3 regions of the Sphingobium sp. EP60837 genome follow, and region 2 is predicted to be linked to each of the others. Evidence: riboswitches for the same ligand, from Rfam matches in the RefSeq annotation. Region 2 holds a riboswitch; each other region holds the start of a gene.
What was found. Region 2 has a riboswitch for cobalamin ahead of EP837_RS16910 (HoxN/HupN/NixA family nickel/cobalt transporter). Riboswitches for the same ligand answer to the same signal wherever they lie in the genome.

Region 1: it holds a riboswitch for cobalamin, as region 2 does, so the genes downstream of both, EP837_RS04855 (TonB-dependent receptor plug domain-containing protein) here and EP837_RS16910 (HoxN/HupN/NixA family nickel/cobalt transporter) in region 2, are expected to answer to the same signal.
Region 3: it holds a riboswitch for cobalamin, as region 2 does, so the genes downstream of both, EP837_RS15210 (TonB-dependent receptor) here and EP837_RS16910 (HoxN/HupN/NixA family nickel/cobalt transporter) in region 2, are expected to answer to the same signal.

The regions. Positions count from the first base shown of each region.
Region 1 covers NZ_CP015986.1:990,169-997,659, forward strand. Annotated here, with positions in the region: gene EP837_RS04850 (ABC transporter substrate-binding protein) at 1-299, shown strand, start outside; gene EP837_RS04855 (TonB-dependent receptor plug domain-containing protein) at 336-2,174, opposite strand; cobalamin riboswitch at 2,348-2,587, opposite strand; gene mobA (molybdenum cofactor guanylyltransferase) at 2,653-3,189, shown strand; gene cobA (uroporphyrinogen-III C-methyltransferase) at 3,272-4,054, opposite strand; gene EP837_RS04870 (nitrate reductase) at 4,041-6,653, opposite strand; gene nirD (nitrite reductase small subunit NirD) at 6,765-7,100, opposite strand; gene nirB (nitrite reductase large subunit NirB) at 7,106-7,491, opposite strand, start outside.
Region 2 covers NZ_CP015987.1:858,854-866,344, reverse strand. Annotated here, with positions in the region: gene fdhD (formate dehydrogenase accessory sulfurtransferase FdhD) at 1-11, opposite strand, end outside; gene EP837_RS16915 (porin) at 170-1,573, opposite strand; cobalamin riboswitch at 1,787-2,029, shown strand; gene EP837_RS16910 (HoxN/HupN/NixA family nickel/cobalt transporter) at 2,206-3,246, shown strand; gene cobW (cobalamin biosynthesis protein CobW) at 3,252-4,292, shown strand; gene cobN (cobaltochelatase subunit CobN) at 4,292-7,491, shown strand, end outside.
Region 3 covers NZ_CP015987.1:477,924-485,414, forward strand. Annotated here, with positions in the region: gene chrA (chromate efflux transporter) at 1-1,380, shown strand, start outside; gene EP837_RS15195 (malate synthase G) at 1,510-3,612, opposite strand; gene EP837_RS15200 (LysR family transcriptional regulator) at 3,718-4,623, shown strand; gene EP837_RS15205 (hypothetical protein) at 4,741-4,920, shown strand; cobalamin riboswitch at 5,199-5,444, shown strand; gene EP837_RS15210 (TonB-dependent receptor) at 5,626-7,491, shown strand, end outside.

The DNA.
Region 1 (7,491 bases), on a different replicon from region 2:
GTACGCTGGTCGATGAACTGATCCGGCGCGCGGGGCTCGTCAATCTGGCGGGGAAGCTGGGCAAAGCCTCGCTTGCCCAGGTACCGCTGGAGGAGATGATCGCGGCAAGGCCCGATTGGCTGATCGTCGAGAGCGGCAGCGAGAATGTCGTCGATCAGGGAACGGAGATGCTGCACCATCCGGCGCTGCGTTCCATCCCCCGCATCCGCGTTCCGCAGGCGTGGACGGTGTGCGGCGGCCCCGCCTATGTGGAGGCCGCGCGCAGTATCGTGGCGCAGGTCACCGTTGCGCAGAATTGAGGGGCTGAGGCTCACGCCAGCCCCTCTCGCCAGGCTTTAGAAGCGGACACGCACGCCGCCAAAGGCCGAGCGGCCATAGGTGTTGTAACCATAGACCGTCGAGTATTCTTCATCGGCGAGATTGTCGATGCGGCCGTAAATCTCGAGATGTTCGTTGATCGGGAAGGATGTACGGACGCCCAGCAGAGCATAGCCGTCAAGTCGCTGCGTATTGGCAGCGTCGTTGAAGCTGTCGCCCACCATGGTCAGCGTAGCGCCCATCGACAGGCCGAAGGACCAGACATAGTCGGCCGAGACGCTCACCGCATTCTTGGCACGGCGGGGCAACAGCTTGCCTTCGTTGATGCCGCCTTCCGACCGGTCGATCGCGTCGATATAGCTGTAGGCAGCCGTGACGGTGAGCGCATCGACGGGCTTCAGCGTGACGGCGGCCTCAACACCCTTGGCCCGGGTCCGGGTCAGGTTGATATATTGACCGAAGGGCAGGATGAAGCCGTCGAAATAGAGCTGGTCGCGTGTGTCGCGGCGGAAGGCGGTGACGGAGATCATCGCGCGGCCGCCCACGACGCTATGATCGAAACCGATGTCGTAGCTCTTCGACTTTTCGGGCCGAAGGGCGGGATTGCCGTTGAAGCCATCATAAAGTTGATAGAGCGATGGCGCCTTGAAGCCTTCGCCATAGCTGGCGCGGATGTTGGTGCGGCCAGCATTGGGCGTGTAATTGGCGTTGGCGCCGAGCGTGGTCGCACCGCCGAACTGGCTGTGATCGTCGTGGCGCACGCCGCCGGTGAGCGAGAGGCCGGTGAAGGGCTTCACGACGGCGAGGGCATAGACGCTGTCGATATTCGCCTTGGCGCCGCCGCTGCCGAAGCCGTAGAAATCATAATCCGGCCGCTCATGCTCATAGCCGAAGACCAGCTTGGCCTGATCAATGGGCTGATAGACGCCCTCATATTCGAAGCGAAGGTTGGTGCCCGAATAGCCATAATCCCCGAAGGGCGAGAAATAGTCGCGATCGTTACGAAGCCAGGTGACGGCGCCCCGCTGGGTCAGCTTGCCGTCGAACAGGGCGAGGTTGATGCCCGCATAGCCGACATATTGGTTCAGCTTGCTGCTGTCCGTCGACTCCATCGGCGCGCCGAAGAAGATGTCGGTGTCGAGATCGGCGTGGATATAATAGCCGCGCAAATCGAGGCTGAGATTGTTGGTGAAGGCGAGCTTCAGCTTGGCGTGGGTGGCGATATTCTCATAGCCGTCCTTTTCCGTGCCGCCCTGGGCGGCGGAAATGCCGTCAGTGCGAAAATAAGCGACGCCCACGCCGCCCGACGCGATGCCGCTGCTGCCGGACACATCGGCTTTGGCGTTCAGCGTGTCGGCATAGCCATAGTCGATCGAGGCGCTGCCGCCGAAGCCTTCGGCAGGCTCGCCGGTCATGATGTTGACGACACCGCCAATCGCCTGGCTGCCATAGACGACCGAGTTGGAGCCGCGCAGTATCTCGACTCGGCGGATGTTGCCGGTCAGGAGATTGCCGAAGTCATAGAGATCGCCGATGCCGCTGGGGTCGTTGACCTTGACGCCGTCGAGCAGCACCAGCGTTTGCGTCGTTTCCGCGCCGCGGATCGAGATACCCGTAACCCCGCCCACCACATCAGCACGGTTGAACCGTACGCCCGGCGTCGTGATCAGCAGGTCGGCGATGCTGACCGACTGGCGCGTTTCGATGGTCTGTGCGTCGATTACGGTGACGGCCTGGCCGACTTCATCGCGAGGCTGCTCGATGCCGAGCGCGGTGACGATGATCTCGTCATTATCCCCTGCGAGCGCGGGGGTGGCGGCGAGAAGCGCCAGCAGTGAAATTCCGGTCTTGAACATGTTCGTCTTCCCTGAGCGTCAGGCGACTCTTGGGCGAGGGTCTCCGCGCAAACGGCCGGACACGCGGTAAGGACAGACGCCAGCGCCCCGCCCCGCGCACCGATGCGGCCCCCGCCGCTTCGCGTCGCTCAGACGGAAAACACCGTGCCCGGACCTATCCCTGGATCCTGGACAAGAGCGACCATGCGCTGGCAGGTCTCCTGGCTCGCGGGTCAAGGCAGCGATGCACGGCCTTCCCGGGCCGTCTGGCCCAGTGGCTGGCCCCCATCGCCTCCCCTTTGAAGACGGCGGGTTCCACAGTGCATCGCGCTCGCCGCTTACAGTTGCAGGGACAGCCGCGGAATTGGATAGCCACGCTATCCGCACCGCATTCCCTTTCAAGCCCAATGGGCACCGGCGCGATCTTCTTATGTCAGCGGTTGCCCGCTCACGCGCCGCGCCATAGGGGAAAGCAGAGGTTCTGCCAAGGAGTGGATCGATGCGATTGCTGGGCGCGGTGCTAGCCGGTGGGCGATCCAGCCGGTTCGGGAGCGACAAGGCGCTGGCCGTGATGCCGGACGGGCGCATCCTGCTGGAGCATGCGATGGCGGCGATTGCGCCGCATGTGGAGGCGGTGGTGGTTTGCGGCCGGGCGATGGAGGGGGTGACGGGCCTACCCGATCGGCCTGCCCCAGACATGGGGCCGCTGGGCGGGCTGAACGCGGCGCTGCATCATGCGGCAGGCCAGGGCTTTGACGGGGTGCTAACGATCGGGTGCGACATGCCGGTCTATCCGGCCGCGCTGGCGGAGGCGCTGACCGCAGATGGCGCGGCGGTGCTGAAGGGGCAGCAACTTGCCGGGTTCTGGCCCGCTTCGCTGGCGGGAGAGCTGGACGCGCACCTGGCCGAAGAGAATAACCGCTCCATCTATGGGTGGCTGGAGCGGATCGGCGCGCAGATCGTGGACCGGGCGGATATCGTGCTGCCCAATATCAACCGGCCGGAAGATCTTGATGGTTTGCGCTATCAGGACTGAGCCTGTCGATGCCCCTTACCTTCCTTCCAACTAAGGCAGGGGCATCGACAAGCTCAAGGCGAAGGTGCGGAGGGCTGAGCCTTCAAGCCTGAAGAGCGACGCTTGCGGCGACCTCACCAGGCATGGCCGTGCCCGCCACCGCTTCGCCAATCAGAAGCAGGGTCGGATCTTCATCGCTGATCGTGGCGACCAGGAAGGCAAGCGCGGACAGCTTGCCGCGGATCAGCCGTTCGCTGGGGAGCGAGACATTGACCGCCACCATCACGGGCGTTTCCGGATCACGCCCAGCGGCGATCAGCTGGCGGCTGATCTCTCCGGCAGCGGCGCGACCCATATAGATGCCGAGCGTGCCGCCGGGTCGGGCCAGCGTTTCCCAGTCGAGCTTGAGCGGTTCGCCGGCCTTCAGATGCGCCGTCACCAGGGTCAGGCCCCGCGCCACGCCGCGTAGGGTGAGCGAGGCATGGCCACTCGCCGCCGCCGCGCTGGCCGTGGTGATGCCGGGGCAGATGCGGAAGGAAATGCCGTCTGCGGCCAGATGCTCCATTTCTTCCGCCGAACGACCGAAGACGGAAGGATCACCGCCCTTGAGGCGCACGACGCGCTTCCCGGCCTTGGCAGCGGCGAGGAGCAGGTCGTTGATGCTTTCCTGCGCCTTGCTGTGTCGGCCCGAACGCTTGCCGACACTCACCCGTTCGACCCCCTCGGGGATGAGGTCGAGTACGCCGGGCCCCACCAGCGCGTCATAGAAGACGATCTCCGCTGCCGCGATCAGCTTTTCGGCCTTCCGGGTGAGCAGGTCCGGGTCGCCCGGACCTGCGCCCACCAGCCAGACCTGTCCGGGGGCGATAAGCTCATTCTGCTGCATGGAGTGTCTCCTGCGGAATTTGGGTCAGGATGTTGGCGAGCGCGGGGCGGCATGATCCACAATTGGTGCCCGCGCCGATCGCCTTGCCGATGGCGGGCACATCGACGAGATTCTGCTCGCGTATGGCGGCCATGATCTGATTGAGGCCGATGTCGAAACAGACGCAGATGGTCGGCCCCTTGTCCGGCTGGTTGCCCGGCCCCCGCGCGGCTAGGACGGAGGCGCCCACCTCTTCGACCTGGAGCTGGCCGATCAGCCAGTCGCGCGACGGGAGCAGGCCGGTCTTAGTGACGATCAGGATGCCCGCGAGCTTCCCTTCCGCGATGATCGCGACGCGGCGGGTGCCGCGCGTCTGGTCGATGGCTTCGACCCGATCACCCTTCGGCAGGCAGGCTTCGAGCCGCACCGCATCCCCATTGCCCGCGACCTCGTAAAGCGCACCGCCCGTCACGGTGATGCGGGTCGCCCAGAGGCAGGGGACCTTGGCGGGCTGCTCACCGCGCAGGATCAGGAAGCCCTTCCATTCGGTCGAGACTTTCTCAAGCGCCGCCGGGGTCGCCTTGAAGCCGGGCTGGCCCGAATGCGGATCCACCAGGGGACGGGGCAGCAGGCCAGTGCGGCCGCCGGTCGAAATCTGGTCGGTCCAGTGGATCGGCGTGAATATCTCGCCGACGCGCTGACCTTCACTGACGCTGGCGCGAAAGAGGCTGTTCCCCTGCGCGGTAGAGACGCGGGCGAGATCACCATCGGCGATGCCCAGCGCCTGCGCGTCCTGCGGATGGACTTCGACCAGCGGTTCCTCGCGGTGACGGGCGAGCTTGGGCGCAAGGCCGGTACGCGTCATGGTGTGCCACTGATCGCGATAGCGCCCCGTGTTAAGCGTCAGCGGCCATGCTTTTAGCGGCTCCTGCAACTCCAACTGCTTGGTAAGAACCAGCCGCGCCTTGCCCTCCGGGGTCGAGAAGCGGCCATCGGCGAAGGGCTTGTCGCCGCCCCAGCGGAAGGGCTCCATCGTCTCATAGGCGTCGTTACCGATGGTGGCGTGGCTGCGCAGGTTGAGCACGCGCTGGCCGTCATTCTGATAGGCGGTCAGGCGCGCATGTTCGCGCCAGATGTCGGCGGGCCGATCATAGGCGAAGGCGTTGCGCCAGCCCATGCGGCGCGCGACTTCGGTCACGATCCACCAGTCGGGCTTGGCCTCGCCGGGCAGCGCCAGGAAGGGACGCTGGCGGCTGATGGTGCGGTCCGAATTGGTAACGGTGCCGTCCTTCTCGCCCCAACCGGCGGCGGGCAGGCGAACGTCGGCATAAGCGCTGGTGTCGGTGTCGGCGATGATGTCCGAGACGACGACGAAGGGGCAGGCTTCCAGCGCCTCACGCACGCGGTTGGCGTCGGGCAGCGAGACGGCGGGATTGGTCGCCATGACCCATAGCGCCTTCACCCGGCCTTCGTTGATCGCGCGGAAGAGATCTACGGCTTTCAAGCCCGGCTTGGTCGCCATCTTCGGCGCAGCCCAGAAGCGGCCCACTCGCTCCACATTTTCAGGCGCAAAGTCCATGTGGCTGGCGAGCGTCGAGGCAAGCCCACCGACTTCGCGGCCGCCCATCGCGTTGGGCTGGCCGGTGATCGAGAAGGGCGCGGCGCCCGGCTTGCCGATGCGGCCGGTGGCGAGGTGGACGTTGACGATCGCGTTGACCTGATCGGTGCCGCGGATCGACTGGTTGATGCCCTGGCTGAACATCGTGACGGTGCGCGGGGTCGCGGCGAACAGCCTGAAGAACTGCTCCAGCAGCGCGGGTGCGATGTCGCAGGTCTTGGCCGTGCTCCACAGATCATGGCCGGTGCGGATATGCTCCCAAAAGCCTTCGGGTGCGTTCACATGCTCGGCCATATAGGCTGGGTCGGCGATGCCTTCCTGATCGCACCAGGCGAGCAGACCGTTCATCAGCGCGACGTCGGTGCCGGGCTTTACCGGCAGGTGCAGGTCGGCGCCTTCACAAGTCTCGGTGCGGCGCGGATCAATGACGACCAGCTTGGTGCCGCGTGCGGCGCGGGCGGCCTGGATGCGCTGATAGACGATCGGGTGGCACCAGGCGGTGTTGGAGCCGACCAGCACGATCAGGTCCGCTTCCTCCAGATCGTCATAGCTGGCGGGCACGACATCCTCGCCAAAGGCGCGGTTGTGGCCGGCAACCGCGCTCGACATGCAGAGGCGGCTGTTGGTGTCGATGTTGGAGGAGCCGATGAAGCCCTTCATCAGCTTGTTGGCGACATAATAATCTTCGGTCATCAACTGACCGGACACGTAGAAAGCCACGCTGTCGGGTCCGTAGCGCTCGATCGTCTCGCGAAAGCGCTTCGCCACCATGTCGAGCGCCTTGCCCCAGCTGGCGCGCTTGTCGCCGATCATCGGGTGCAGGAGGCGGCCTTGCAACCCCACCGTCTCGCCAAGATGCGTGCCCTTGGAGCAGAGGCGCCCGCCATTGGCGGGATGCGCTTCATCGCCCTTGATCGTGACCGACCGGGGCCCGGTCGGCGTGGCCGAAATGCCGCAACCAACGCCGCAATAGGCGCAGGTGGTGCGGATGGCCTGAGTCATGCTCTTACCTCTTGTCCAAGAGAGAGAATTGGGTGGAGGCGCATGCCGCAAGGGATGGCCAGCATGCAACCCCCACCCGGGTCCCCGCCGTTGTGGCTGGGGACCGGAAGCTCAAGCCGCCGCCTTCATCTCGGTCGGGCGGGCGATCAGGATGCGACCGCCCTCCTCTTTCACCGCGATGGTCGGCGTGCAGCCTTCATCCGCGCCCTGCGCTTCGCCCGTCTTCAGGGCGATGTTCCAGTTATGGAGCGGGCAGGCGACGCTATGGCCATGGACGATGCCCTGGCTCAGCGGGCCTTTCTTGTGCGGGCATTCATTGACCAGCGCGAAGACCTTGTCGTCGCCGGTGCGGAAGACGGCGATTTCCTTTTCGCCGGCAATCCGCACGGTGCGCGCGCCACGCTGGGGAATGTCGGCCAGCGTTCCGATATCGATCCAATCGGTCATGTCGTTCACTCCGCAGCGATGGCGATGGGGTCGAGATGCTGATGCAGTTCTGCATTCGCACCGGCTGCGCGTTCGGCCCAGGGATCATCCTGGCTGAAGCTCTGCGAATAGAGGAAGCGGGCACGCAGGGCCTCACGGCCAGCGTCGTCTTCCACGATGCGCTGCTTGACATATTCGACGCCGACACGCTCGATCCAAGGCGCGGTGCGCTCCAGATAGCGGGCTTCCTCGCGATAGAGCTGGGTGAAGGCGGCGCAATAATCGAGCGCCTCCTGCTCGGTCGACACCTTGCACAGCAGGTCGGTGGCGCGGACATGGATGCCGCCATTGCCGCCGACATGCAGTTCGTAGCCCGAGTCCACACAGACCACGCCAAAGTCCTTGATCGTCG
Region 2 (7,491 bases):
GCGGCGGACATGGCGGGCTTTCCCTCGATCATGGAGATGATCTAAGGTGACGGAGCGAAGGGCGCAATGCTCCGCCCGTGTTCACCCATCCCGTTCGTGTCGAGCCCTTTATGCGGCACCTGTTTCTCGACTTCTCTCGCAACGAACGGGGAATGTTTAATCTTGTGGTTCAATAATTCCATTGCACCTGCGTACGGATGAGATCGCCTTCCGCGCGTCCGACGCGGCGTTCATCCGCTTCGGCCCGCTTCATCCGGGCGTAGGCCAGCGTGAATTCCAGCGCCTTCCACGGCTGCCATTCGATGCCGAGTTCGAATTCGTCGGTCTCCAGGCGCGGGGCATTGGTCGATGCCTTCCAACCGCCGCGATAATGTTGCCAGCGGGCGTAGGGGATCAGCGTACCGATCGAGTCCGTGGGCAGGCGGTACATCGCCTGGACATAGCCGCCGCGCAGCTTCTTCGTTTCGATCGATTGGCTGACGCGGTCAAATTCCGGCCCCTTGCCCCAATTCCATTCGGCCTGAATGCCGAAGGGCTTCGGATAGAGCATGGCGTGGATGCCGACTCGGTCATCGTCATAGGCGATTGCACTGACCGATCCGCTGCGCAGCTCAGGCTGAACATCGTTCATCATTGCCGATCCGCCGATTTCGAACACTTGGCCCGCGAAGGCTTCGCCAAGACCGTCCAGTTCGAAGGGCCAAGTGGCGAAGGCGACCTTCATCAGCCCCCTATTCTGTTCCGTTCGGTTGGTGCCCTGACCATTGAACACGCCCACGCCAAAAGCGCCATAATTACCGAACAGCTTTTGCCCGTCATGCCCCAACCGATCCCAGATTTTCTGGACAGAAGGCGGCGTATAATAGCCGACGATGCCAAGGTCGCGCTCACTGGGAACTGCGCTGTTGATCGCGTCGCTGCGGTCGAGCGTCAGCCGGTTGGAAGACGACTGCATATTCTCCCAGCCATAGGGCACCTTTGACTGCCCGAACCGGACGCGAAAGGTCTTTGCCTTGTCGAGGAAGACATCGGCATAGGCATCACGCAATTGAACGAAGCCTTCGCGGCGTTCGCTGCCCGCCTGGTTGTTCACAGCCGTGGCAAAATCTGACTGCAGATAGAGCGAAACGCGGTCGGAAATGTCGCCCTGAAGCACCAGGCGCGCGCGGCGCAGCGAAAAGCTGCCGCGATCCGAAATCGAACTGTCATGAACGGACCGCAGGCGAGACTGCCCGGCCGGGGCCGTGTCGTCGCCCGACAAAAAGGCATTGTACCGCATCTGGGTGTAACCGCGCAGCGACAGCCGATCATACCATGCCTTGGATTTCGGCGAGGGCGCAGAAGCGGCCGTAGCAGCCGGCTGCGCAGGCGCGGCGGCCAGTGCGGCAGGCGCGGGAGCCGCGGGCGTGGCGGAGGTGGGAGCGGCGGCGACAGGCCCGACGCCTTTGCTGGCGGTCAGCGCGTTGGTGAGGGCCTGTACCTGCGCCTTGAGTTCGTCGATCTGGCGCTGCAATGCCTCATTGCTCTGCGCCTGCGCCACCTCCGGCGTCAAGGCAAGCAAGCTCACCATCATTGCCGCGCCACCCGCCTTTAGACCTTTCACCGCCCTGTCTCCTCCTGTCTGAGTGCAGCGGCGGCTATGTCATTTATATGACTCTTGAATGACAGCGATGTTTCTTTTTGGTGACAGGCTGCATTCTCTCGGCATGGGAGCGCCCGGCCCCTTCCCAGTTTTCATGCGAATTGCGCGTCATGGGCTTCCCATCCTCACGCGTAGCCTCTATGCACGGCGACTGATCGCGCCGGTGCCTCAATAGAGGCTTAAAAGGGAATGCGGTGCGGACGTCCCAAGCGTCCCAATCCGCGGCTGTCCCTGCAACTGTAAGCGGTGAGCGAGACATATATCGACCTTCCGTGACAATCGGGGGGCAGCCACTGGGCCGGACGCTAAATCCTGCGAGGCCCGGGAAGGCCATGTGTCGAGCGATGACCCGCAAGCCAGGAGACCTGCCAGCGTCTGGTCGCTCTTGCTTTGGTCCAGGGGATGGCCGGGGCACGGTTTTCCGTCTGAGCGACGCGTGCGGCGGGGTCCGCACCGGCATGCGTGCCGGACGCCAACAGGTGTCCGTCCGGCGCATCATGCCGGCCGCGTTAGCGGAGGAGCCCGTCCAGTTTCGCTGACGCCGGACGGGAGACGGGTCTCCGATGGAAACAGATGTTCCGGCACTTCGACGCCGCGCCACCGGCATGTTCGCAGCGCTGATAGGCGTGAACCTCGCCCTGTGGCTGTGGGCGCTGCTGATCTTTGCGGGCGAGACGATGATGCTGGGCACTGCCCTGCTCGCCTGGAGCCTGGGGCTGCGGCATGCGGTCGATGCCGATCATATCGCAGCGATCGACAATGTGACGCGCAAGCTGATGCAGGAAGGGCAGCGGCCGCTGACCGTCGGCCTCTGGTTCGCGATCGGCCATAGCGGCATCGTGCTGATCGCCGCCGTGGTGATCGCGCTGGCGGCGAGTGCGCTGAGCCGGGTCGAGCAAGTGGGCGAAATCGGCGGGACGATCGCGACGGTGGTTTCGGCCACCTTCCTGTTCGCGATCGCGGCGATGAACCTGATGATCCTGCGGTCGGTGCTGAAGACCTTCAATCATGTTCGCTGCGGCGGTGCTTATATCGATGAGGATATGGACATATTGCTGGGAAACCGCGGTTTCCTGGCGCGTATCTTCCGGCCCCTGTTCCGCCTTGTCACGCGCAGCTGGCACATGGCGCCGCTGGGCTTTCTGTTCGGCCTCGGCTTCGACACAGCGACCGAGGTCGCCATTCTGGGCTTGTCGGCGGGACAGGCGGCAAACGGCCTTTCGATCGCGACGGTCCTCATCTTCCCCCTGCTCTTCGCGGCGGGCATGGCGCTGATCGACACGGCGGACGGCGCGCTGATGATGGGCGCCTATCAATGGGCTTTCGTGAAGCCGATCCGCAAGCTCTACTATAATATCACCATCACGCTGGTGTCGGCTCTGGTCGCCATCGTCATCGGCGGGATCGAGGCGGCAGCGCTGCTAGGCGACAAGCTGGGCCTCAGCGGCGGCATCTGGTCGATCGCCGCCAATCTGGGCGAGCATTTCAACAGCCTCGGCTTCTTCATCATCGGCCTGTTCGCCGCCTGCTGGCTGGTGAGCTGGGCCATCTATCGCTGGAAGCGCTTCGACGAGATCGAAGTGCTTCTCCCCAACCAAGGATAATGAGCATGAGCAAGGTTCCCGCCACCGTCATCACAGGCTTTCTCGGCGCTGGAAAGACGACGCTGATCCGTCACCTCATCGAAAATGCGGGGGGCTGCCGCCTCGCCCTTATCATCAACGAGTTCGGCGATGTGGACGTCGATGGATCGTTGGTGAAAGGCTGCGGCGACGAAGCCTGCCCGGACGAGGACATCATCGAACTGGCCAACGGCTGCATCTGCTGCACTGTCGCTGATGATTTCCTGCCGACCATGCAGCGGCTGCTCGACCGAGATGTGCCGCCCGACCATATCATCATCGAAACATCCGGCCTTGCGCTGCCCAAGCCGCTGGTGAAGGCGTTCCAATGGCCCGATATCCGCACCCGCGCGACCGTCGATGGCGTGATCGCGCTGATCGATGCGGACGCGCTGGCGGCGGGCCGTTTCGCGCATGATGAAGCTGCGCTGGCCGCAGCGCGCGCTGCCGACCCGACGCTGGACCATGACAGCCCGATCGAGGAGCTGTTCGAGGATCAGCTGGCCTGCGCGGACCTCGTCCTGCTCAACAAAACCGATCTGGTGGAGCCTGGCAGGCTTGCCGAACTGGAGCGGGACCTTGCCGGCGAAATTCGCCCCGGCGTGCGGATCGTCCGCACCGCGCGGGGGGAGATCGACCCGGCAGTCCTGCTGGGCCTTAGGGCGGGCGTGGAGGAGCAGATCGACGCGCGCCCTTCCCATCATGATGATGAGGAGGATCATGACCATGAGGATTTCGACAGTTTCGTGGTGGAACTGAGCGAGCAGGGCAATCCTGCCCCGTTGCTGGTGGCGCTGGAACAGGCCATCGCGGCGCATGACATATTGCGGGTCAAGGGGTTCATCGCCATCGCGGGACGCCCTGCCCGGCTGGTCATCCAGGCCGTCGGACCGCGCATCCAGCATCATTATGACCGGCAGTGGCAGGCGGATGAACGGCGCGGTTCGCGGCTGGTGGTCATCGGTCAGGCTGGCCTCGACCGCGCAGCCATCGAACAGACGCTCTCGCTGAAGATGGCCGCCGCCTGATGCACCTGCTCACCGCCACGCCCGGCACGGTTTCCAACGGAGACGAAGCGATCGACCTTGGCCAGTCGCCGGGGGACATCGTGCTGCTGACCGTGGCGGACAGCGACCTTGCCTGCTTCGCGAGCGCGGCAGCGCCCTTGGGCGAGGACGCGCCCAGCGTGCGGCTCGCCAACCTGCTTCAGCTCAAGCATCCCTATTCGGTCGATCTCTATGTCGAGAAGGTGATCGCTCACGCCAAATTTGTCTGCGTCGTGCTGCTCGGGGGTAAGAGCTATTGGCCCTATGGCATTGATGAAATTGCCAATGTCGCGCGGGAAAAGGGCATCGCCTTCGCTGCCATCGCAGATGGACAGGAGGATGATCCGGACCTGCGCGCCGCCTCTACCCTGCCGCCGGAAACCTGTGACCGGCTGCGCGATTATCTGCGGCAAGGCGGCGTGGCCAATGCGACCGCCTTCCTGAAGACCGCCGCCCGGCTGGCGGGGATGGACGCAGGGGAAGCCGACGCTCCAGTGCCGGTGGCTGATGCGGGGCTTTATCTACCCGGCATCGAGCGGCCCGCGCTGGATCAGGTGAAAGGCCGCTGGCGGGACGGCCAGCCCACCGTCCTGTTCCTTTTCTATCGGGCCCTGCTGATCGCCGGGACGCTGGACGCGGTGGACGCCATGGTTCAGGGGCTGGAGCTGGCGGGCCTCAACGTGCTGCCGGTCCATGTCCGTGCGCTGCGCGAACCCTTCGCCCGCGACTTTCTGCGGAGCCTGATGGACGGGACGCGGCCGGACGTCATCCTGAATGCGACCGCCTTTGCCGCTTCGGCGCCCGGCGAACCCCGAACGCCGTCAATATTGGAGCAGGCAGACTGCCCGGTTCTGCAGACGATCTTCGCCAGCGCCGAGCAAAGCGCCTGGGAAGCCAGCGTGCGGGGATTGGGGGCGCGCGATCTGGCCATGCACATCGCATTGCCGGAAGTGGACGGCCGCCTCTTCACCCGCGCCGTCGCCTTCAAGGCGGCCGCACGGTTCGATGAGCGGACGCAGTGCAGCATCGTCGTGCCGAAGGTGCTGCAGGATCGCATAAGCTTCGTCTCTGAACTCGCTGCGAATTGGGCGAAACTTGGCCGAACGCCCGCGGCGGAGCGTCGGGTGGCGATGGTCCTTGCCAACTATCCGAACAAGGATGGGCGCATCGGCAACGGCGTCGGGCTCGACACGCCGGCCAGCGCGGCGGCCATCCTTCACGCGCTGTCAGAGGCAGGCTATGCAACAGGGGACGCGCCAACCGGTGGCGCGGCCTTGATGCAGCTGATGACGGGCGGGGTGACCAACGCTCCCGCATCGCTGAAACGATCGAAACCCTCGCCCTCTCTTTCGCTGACCGACTATGAGGCCGCCTTCCGTTCCCTTCCCGAAGCGGCCCGCGAGGCGATCACGACGCGCTGGGGGGGTGCTGAAGCCGATACGTTCTTCCGAGAGAACGCCTTCCACTTACCCGTGCATCGTTTCGGCAATGTGGCGATCGCGGTTCAGCCCGCGCGCGGCTATAATATCGACCCCAAGAGCAGCTACCACGACCCCGCGCTGCCGCCGCCGCATGGCTATCTCGCCTTCCACATCTGGCTGAACCGCGAATTTGGCGCCCATGCGGTCGTCCATGTCGGCAAGCACGGCAATCTGGAATGGCTGCCCGGCAAGGCCATTGCGCTGTCGGAAAGCTGCTTCCCTGAAATCTGCGCCGGGCCGGTGCCGCAAATCTACCCCTTCATCGTCAATGATCCGGGCGAAGGCACGCAGGCAAAGCGCCGCATCGGGGCCTGCATCATCGACCATCTGACGCCGCCGCTGACCCGCGCGGAGACCTATGGGCCACTCAAGGAACTGGAGGCGCTAGTCGATGAATATTATCTCGCCGCCGGGATGGACCCGCGCCGGTTGGAGACGCTGCGCAAGGACATATTGGCCCTTGCCGCCAGTCAGGGGCTCGACAAGGATGCCGGGGCGCAAGGTAGCGGAGATGATGCCTTAGCTGCGATCGACAACTATCTGTGTGAATTGAAGGAAATGCAGATCAGGGATGGTCTGCATGTCTTTACCCGGTCGCCGGAGGGATCGCTGCGCCGGGACCTGCTGCTGGCGCTGGCCCGTTGCCCCAGGGGGATGGAACATGACGGCCATCAGTCGCTGTTACGGGCGCTGGCGGATGATTTTGGGCTAGGGTTCGATCCGCTCGACTGTAGCATGGGTGCGCCGTGGACGGGGCCAAGACCGGAGTTGCTCGGGGCGCTTTCAGCGGAACTGTGGCGAACCACTGGCGACATGGTAGAGCGGCTCGAACTCCATGCCATCGATCTGCTGGATCGTGGAGCGCCCGCGCCTGGACCCAAAAGCGCGGCTGTCCTGGGCACCATAACGCACGACCTTGCGCCCCGCGTCGATGCCTGCGGAGAGGCGGAGAAGGCGGCTTTGCTCAAGGCCCTTGATGGGCGCTTCGTTCCGCCCGGCCCGTCCGGTGCGCCGACACGCGGCCGCCCCGAAGTGCTGCCCACCGGGCGCAATTTCTATTCGGTCGATACCCGGGCGATCCCAACCGTCGCCGCCTGGAATCTGGGCCAGCGATCGGCTGAGCTGATCGTGCAGGATTATCTGCAGCGCGAGGGCGACTATCCCCGCGCGATCGCGCTGTCCGCCTGGGGCACGGCCAACATGCGCACCGGCGGCGACGACATTGCGCAGGCATTGGCGCTGATGGGCGTGCGGCCGCGCTGGGATTGGGCGTCGGGCCGTGTCACCGGCTTTGAGGTCATGAAGATCGCCGAGTTGAACCGGCCGCGCGTCGATGTAACCTTGCGGGTGTCGGGCTTCTTCCGCGACGCCTTTCCCGAGCAGATTGACCTGATCGACAGCGCGGCGCGCGCCGTGATGGCGCTGGACGAACCGGACGAGGATAATCCCGCCGCCGCCCGGCACCGAGCGGAAAGCGCTGCCCTTGCGGCTCAGGGCCTGCCGGAGAAGGAGGCTGCCCGCCGTGCCGGGGCCCGCGTCTTCGGATCAAAGCCGGGCGCTTATGGCGCGGGGCTGCAGGCGATGATCGACGAACGGCTGTGGCACGATCGGGCTGATCTTGCGAACATCTATCTGGATTGGGGCAGCTATGCCTATGGCGGCGGCGTCGAGGGCGATGCGGAGCGCAACCTGTTTGCGCA
Region 3 (7,491 bases), 380 kb from region 2:
CTCTCCGCCGCCGCCACTTCTGCCCCCGACCACGGCATCTCGCTCGGCGAAGCCACCCGTCAATGGACGAAGATCGCGGCGCTCAGCTTCGGCGGCCCCGCAGGACAGATCGCGGTGATGCACCGCATCTTGGTCGAGGAAAAGAAGTGGATCGGCGAGGAGCGTTTCCTCCACGCCCTCAACTATTGCATGCTGCTTCCTGGCCCAGAAGCGCAGCAGCTCGCCGTCTATATCGGCTGGCTCCTCCACAAGACGAAAGGCGGCCTCATCGCGGGTATCCTCTTCGTGCTCCCCGGTTTCTTGTCGATCCTGGCGCTAAGCTACATCTACGTCCTCCTCGGCAAAGTGCCGCTTGTTGAAGGGCTCTTCTTCGGCCTCAAGGCCGCCGTCCTTGCCGTGGTCGTGCAAGCCGTCATCCGCGTCGGCTCCCGCGCGCTCAAGAACGGCGTGATGCGCGGCATCGCCGCCGCCGCCTTTGTCGCCATTTTCTTCCTCGACGCCCCCTTCCCGCTGATCGTGCTGGCGGCGGGCCTCATCGGCTATCTCGGCGGCCGCAGCGGCATCGCCCAGTTCAAGGGCGGCGGCGGCCATGGCCCGGCCTCCGGAAACATCATCCACGACCGCGACACCGCGCTCGGCGAAGCGCTTCCCGATCACGCCCGCCCGAACCTGCGCTGGTCGCTCCAGATTTCGACCGTCCTGTTGCTGCTTTGGCTGGCGCCTGTCCTGACCCTCTTCCTCGCGCTCGGCCCCGACGATGTATTCGCCCGCATCGCCAGCTTCTTCAGCCAGATGGCGGTCGTTACTTTCGGCGGGGCCTATGCCGTCCTCGCTTATGTCGCGCAGGAGGCGGTCGGCACTTTCGGCTGGCTCCGTCCGGGTGAGATGCTCGACGGCCTCGGCATGGCTGAAACCACGCCGGGCCCGTTGATCATGGTAACGCAGTTCGTCGGTTTCCTCGCTGCCTTCCGCGACGCCGGGACGCTCCCGCCACTGCTCGCCGCGACGATCGGCGCGATCCTCACCACCTGGGTGACCTTCGTCCCCTGTTTCCTGTGGATCTTCGCGGGAGCGCCCTTCATCGAACGCCTGCGCGGCAACCGCGCCCTCTCCTCAGCGCTTACCGCCATCACCGCAGCGGTGGTGGGCGTGATCCTGAACCTCGCCCTCTGGTTCGCGATCCACACGCTCTTCGGGAAGGTTCAGGCCGTAGCGACGCCGACCGGATCGCTCGACGTCCCGGTCCTCGCCTCGATCAATCTCCCGGCCCTGATCCTCTCCACCGCAGCGCTCATCGCCGTCCTGCGCTTCAAGGCCGGGGTCCTCCCCGTCCTCCTCTGCTCCGCCGCAGCAGGCGCCGCTTTTATCCTGCTGACCTAGCGCACGATGATGTTGGAACGCACCGTCTGCGTCCGCTCGCTACCAACATAGTCGCGAAGCGGAGAGCGCGACGTTAACGTTTTTCCGATTTGGACCGAAACGAACGGATCAACCCCCAATCATGTTACTCTAGGCTAGCGCTTTCACCCGAGCCCTGAACGCATGCAACAAGGGCTCGGTATAGCCGTTAGGCTGCACCACGCCCTCAAACACCAGCGCCCGCGCCGCCTGGAAAGCCAGGCTCTCCTCCTCCCGCCCCCTCATCGGCTGGTAAAGCGGATCGCCCTTATTCTGCGCATCCACCTTCGCCGCCATCCGCTTGAGCGCTGCATCGACCTCGTCGGCGGAACACACCCCATGCAGTAGCCAACTGGCGATATGCTGCGAAGAAATCCGCAACGTCGCCCGGTCCTCCATCAGCCCGATGTCATGAATGTCCGGTACCTTGGAGCAACCGACGCCCTGATCCACCCAGCGCACGACATAACCCAATATCCCCTGCGCATTATTGTCCAGCTCGTCGCGAATATCCTCCGCCGACCAGTTCACCCCAGCCGCCAGCGGGATCGTCAGCAGCGCGTCCAGACCCGCGACCGGCTCCGCCTTCCGCTCCTCCTGGCGCGCAAACACGTCGACGGCATGATAGTGCGTCGCGTGCAAGGTCGCGGCCGTCGGGGAAGGCACCCAGGCCGTATTCGCCCCCGTCATCACATGCCCGATCTTCTGCTCCAGCATGTCCGCCATCCGGTCCGGCGCGGCCCACATGCCCTTGCCGATCTGCGCCTTGCCGGACAGTCCGCAGGCAAGCCCGATCTGCACATTGCGATCCTCATAGGCTTTGATCCAGGCGGCATCCTTCATCTCGCCCTTGCGGACCATCGGCCCCGCGCGCATCGACGTATGGATCTCGTCGCCTGTGCGATCCAGGAAGCCGGTATTGATGAAGACGATCCGGTCCCGCACCGCATGGATGCAGGCGGCGAGGTTCGCCGAAGTCCGCCGCTCCTCATCCATCACCCCGACCTTCAGCTGATGCCGCTTCAGCCCCAGCAGATCCTCGATCGCGTCGAATAAATCGTTGGTGAAGGCGACCTCCTCCGGGCCATGCATCTTGGGCTTGACGATATAGATACTGCCCGCCCGGCTGTTGACGAAGCGCCCCTCCCGCCGAAGGTCGTGCAAGGCGATCAGGCTGGTGACAATCCCGTCAAGAATCCCCTCCGGCGCCTCCGCCCCGTCGCTCATCCGGACGGCAGGCGTCGTCATCAAATGCCCGACATTGCGCACGAACAGCAGCGACCGCCCCGGCAGGGTAAAGCTGCTCCCATCGGGCGCGACATAGCTGCGGTCGCCGTTCAACCGCCGCGTCATCATCGCGCCATTCTTCTCGAAACTATCCTCCAGATCGCCCTTCATCAGGCCCAGCCAGTTGGCATAAGCCGCAACCTTATCGGCGGCATCCACCGCCGCGACCGAGTCCTCCAGGTCGCAAATGGTCGATAATGCGGACTCCAGCACGACATCCGCCAAATGCGCCGGATCATCCCGCCCCACGGCATGCCCAGCATCGATCACCAGCTCGATATGAAGCCCATTATTGCGCAGCAGGAAATTATCCCCCGCCCGTCCCACCAATTGCGAAGCATTCCGCAACACCGGCGCTTCCCCTCGCCAGTCCGCCCAGCTCCCATCGGCCAGCGGGACGGCCCGGTCCAGAAACTCCTTGGCCCAGCCAATCACCTGCGCCCCGCGCGCCGCATCATAGCCCTTCCCCGCCGGAACGCTCCCAATCGCATCGGTCCCATAGAGCGCATCATAGAGGCTCCCCCACCGCGCATTAGCCGCGTTCAGCAGGAAGCGCGCATTGAGGATCGGCACGACCAGCTGCGGCCCCGCCAGCCTCGCCAGCTCGTCATCCACCCGCGTCGATCCGATGGCAAAGGGAGCAGGCTCCGGCGCCAGATAGCCAATCTCGGTCAGGAAAGCCCGGTAAGCCGTCCCATCCACCGCTTGCCCCGCGTGAGCCTCATGCCACTTATCGATCTGATCCTGCATCGCGTCCCGCTTCGCCAGCAGCGCGGCATTACGCGGGCCAAAGCGCTCGAAAATGCCGGCCACCCCGCCCCAGAAATCATCCGCCTCGATCCCGGTGCCGGGCAACACCTTCTCATCGATGAAGCCCGCCAGCTCGGCGGCGACCTTCAGGCCAGATTTCTCGATCAGGTCGGGCATGCATCCACTCCGCGCGAAAATAACTGCGGCCAAGCATAGACCCGCCCGCCATCCTCGCACTAGACAAGAAAAAGTTGAAAGATATTTTCCGCATTGGAAAAGATCATGATGGACCCGGACTATCTCCTCTTCACCCGCGCCGTCGACGCCGGCAGCCTCTCGGCCGCCGGACGGATGCTCAACATTTCCCCAGCGATGATGTCGAAGCGCATCTCTCGCTTAGAAGCCCGCCTCGGCGTGCGCCTCATCCACCGTACCACCCGCCGCCTCGCGCTGACGGAGGAAGGCGCCAGCCTTCATCGCGACATCACCGGCATCCTGGAAGCGATCCAGCAGGCGGAGGACCGCGCCACCAACCGCCACCGCGCGATATCCGGCGCGCTGCGGGTCTCCGCCCCCACCTCCTTCGGCCGCCTCCACATCGCCCCGCATGTCCAGCGCTTCCTGCAGAGCCATCCCAAAGTCGATCTGGAGCTCAATCTTTCCGACGCCTATGAGGACCTGCTCTCGCAGCGGGTCGATCTCGCCATCCGCATCACCAGCGACGTTCCCGCGCATCTGGAGGGCCATTATCTCGCCGCCAACCAACGCATCCTCTGCGCCAGCCCCGCCTATCTCTCGGAACATGGCGCGCCGCAAAAGATCGCCGACCTTTCCCGCCACCGCCTGCTCGCCGCGGAAGGACAACTGCCCTGGCGGCTCGACAACGGCCGCATGCGCCGGCAGATCGACGGCCGTAGTCATGTGCGCACCAACAGCAGCGAGATCGTCCGCGAACTCGCCGTGACCGGTGCCGGCATTGCACTCCGCTCGCTCTGGGACGTTGGCCCGCTTCTCGCCGAGGGAAAGCTCGTCCGCCTGCTCGATGGCTGGGAAGGCCCCTCTGACCTCGCCGTCTATGCCGTCCATCCCCGCGCGGCGGGCCGTCCCCCCGCGGTCGATGCCTTCATCGCCTTTCTCCGCCAAACCTTCCGCAATGCCCCCTGGAACGTGCCGGCATCCAAGCACTGAGACGGCCAAAATAGCTTCAAAAGTTGATGCTTTTTCAACTCTAATCTGTTTTATTGCCGCCGCGACCGGCCCAGTGATATAGGGACGGCCATAAGAAATCAGAGAGAGGATTGGGCCATGCGCCCCCACGACGCATCACATTTTTCCGCCTGCGCGGCACTGGAAGCGCGGCAGGCCAGAGAAGCCCGGCAGCGCGGAGCAGACCAGGCGACCATCGCACTGCATAACGAACGCGCCGTCCGCTACCAGGCCATGGCCTTGCGCCTCAAGCGCAACTCCGGCAACGCGCTGAACTGAGCAACGACAGCCATTCCCCCTCCCCCCTTCAGGCAGAGAGCCGGGGCGAAAGAAGCGCTCCGACCGACAACTCCTCCGTCATCCCGGCCTTGAGCCTGCATCCCGCTTCCTCTGATCGGCAAAGTTAAGCGAGACCCCGGACCAAGTCCGGGGTGACCAGAACTGGCGACCGTCATTGGTCCTCAACAGCCCTTCCAAGTCCCCCTCCACTTCTCCCCACCCAACCACCCCCTTGCCTCTCCCCCGCACCCTCGCTATCGCCACCCCGTCCGGTTCACCCGGACAAAGATCGCGCCGGTGCCTCGAAAGAGGCTTAAAAGGGAACACGGTAAGGGGGGCATCCGCCTCCCGAAGCCGAGGCTGTCCCTGCAACTGTAAGCGGCGAGCGCGATGCACATCGCCCCACCTCACAAGCAGGAGGGTGCAAGTCACTGGGCGGACGCTAAGTCATGCGAGCTCCGGGAAGGCCGTGCATCAAGCGACGACCCGCGAGCCAGGAGACCTGCCGGCGTATGGTCGCTCTTGCCTTGGCCCAGGGGATGGCCGCGGCACGGTGATTTCCGTCTGAGCGACGAACGAGCGGTGGAGGCCGCTTCGGTGACGTTGGCGGCCGCCTTGGGGGCGTCCGGCTGCCTGCGTGCGCCGGCCGTTCGCTAGGGCGGCAGGTCTCTTACCGGATGTCGCCAGACGCCCGGAGTGAACGACATGAAATCTCACAGCGATTTGGCCTGGGTCGCCTGCGCCCTCACCGCCAGCCTTTCGGCTTCTCCCGCCACTGCCGCCGATGATGCGGCAGCCGCCGAAGCGGCCGCCACCATCATCGTTTTCGGCCGGGGAGAGGACAAGATCGGCACCGCCCATGCGGCGAGCGAAGGCAGCGTCGGCGGCGCGGACCTGCTTGTCCGCCCGCTGCTGCGCGTCGCCGAACTACTCGAAGCCGTGCCCGGCATGGTCGCCGCCCAACATTCGGGCAGCGGCAAGGCCAATCAATATTTCCTGCGTGGCTTCAACCTCGACCATGGGTCGGACTTCACCACTTACATTGACGGCGTGCAGATGAACTTCCGCACCCACGGGCATGGCCATGGCTATCTCGACCTCAACGGCCTCATCCCGGAAATCGTCGCGCGGGAGGATTTTCGCAAAGGTCCCTATCGCGCCGATGGCGGCGACTTCGCGCTGGCGGGCGCAGCCTATATGACCACGATCGACGGCTATGACCGGCCCTGGATATCGGCGGAGGGCGGCTCCTATGGCTGGCGCAGGCTGGCGGCAGGCGGCACGGTCAAGGCCGGTGGAGGCGATCTCACGCTCGTCGCCCAGGCCAAGGCTTATGATGGTCCCTGGGAAGAGCCGGAACATCTGCGCCATTATGCGGGCTTCGCCAAATATGCGATCCCGGCCGGGGCCGGAAAGCTCGAAGCCTCGCTCCACGCCTATCGCTCGACCTGGCGCCCTACCGAGCAGATTCCCGAACGGATCATCGGCACGCTCCAATGTCCGGACGTCTTCTGCTCGCCAGACCCTTCCGCGCGCGGCGAAACGACGCGCATCATCGGCAATCTCGCCGCCGTCCAGCCGACATGGCGCGCCAATCTCTACGCTCAATTTTATGACTGGACGATGTTCTCCAACCCCACCTACGCCGACCCGGACGGGACCAGCGCGCAGATCGAGCAATTCGATCGCCGGTGGGTCCTTGGCCTTACCGGCGAAAAGCGCTGGGACGTCAATCCCGCGGTACAACTGAAGATCGGCACCGAAAATCGCTATGACGCGATCGGCAATGTCGGGGTCGACCGCACCGCCGATCGGGTCTTCCTCTCCTCGCTCGGGCGCTACCGGGTGAACGAAGCCTCCGCCGCCCTCTATGGTGAAGCGACCCTTACCCCGCTACCCGGCCTGCGCCTGACCGGTGGCCTGCGGGGCGACTATTATCATTATTCGGTCACGGCAAGGGACGCCGCCGCCGCCGCGCTCGGGGAAGGCAGCGGGTCGGACACCCTCGTTTCACCCAAGGCCGCGATCGCTTATCAACTCAGTCCCCGCATCGAAGTTTACGCCAATTGGGGCCGGGGCTTCCATTCCAACGACGCGCGCGGCGCAGTGAACGTCACCACGCCGGTTCCCCTGCTCGTCCGCGGCACCGGCAAGGAATTGGGCGCGCGCCTGCAACTGCCCGGCTTCTCTTTCACCGCCACCTATTGGTGGCTGAATGTCGGCAGCGAGTTGCGCTTTGTAGGCGATTCCAATGCGGTTGAGCCTAGCGGCGCCAGCAGCCGCCATGGCTATGAGCTTGTCGCGTTCTGGCGGCCCTTCCCCTGGCTCGCTTTCGACGGCAATTACACCGCCAGCCATTCGCGCTTCGACAATGGCGACCATATCCCCAATGCGTTCAAAAACGCCGCCTCCGCAGGAGCCGCACTGGTCCTCGATCCCTGGGAAGCCAGCATCCGCGTCCGCCATCTCGGCCCATCGCCACTGATCGAGGACAATAGCGTGCGCGACCCCGGTAGCAGCATCGTCAACGCCCGCGCCGCATGGAAGGGCAAAAACATCCAAATTTATGGA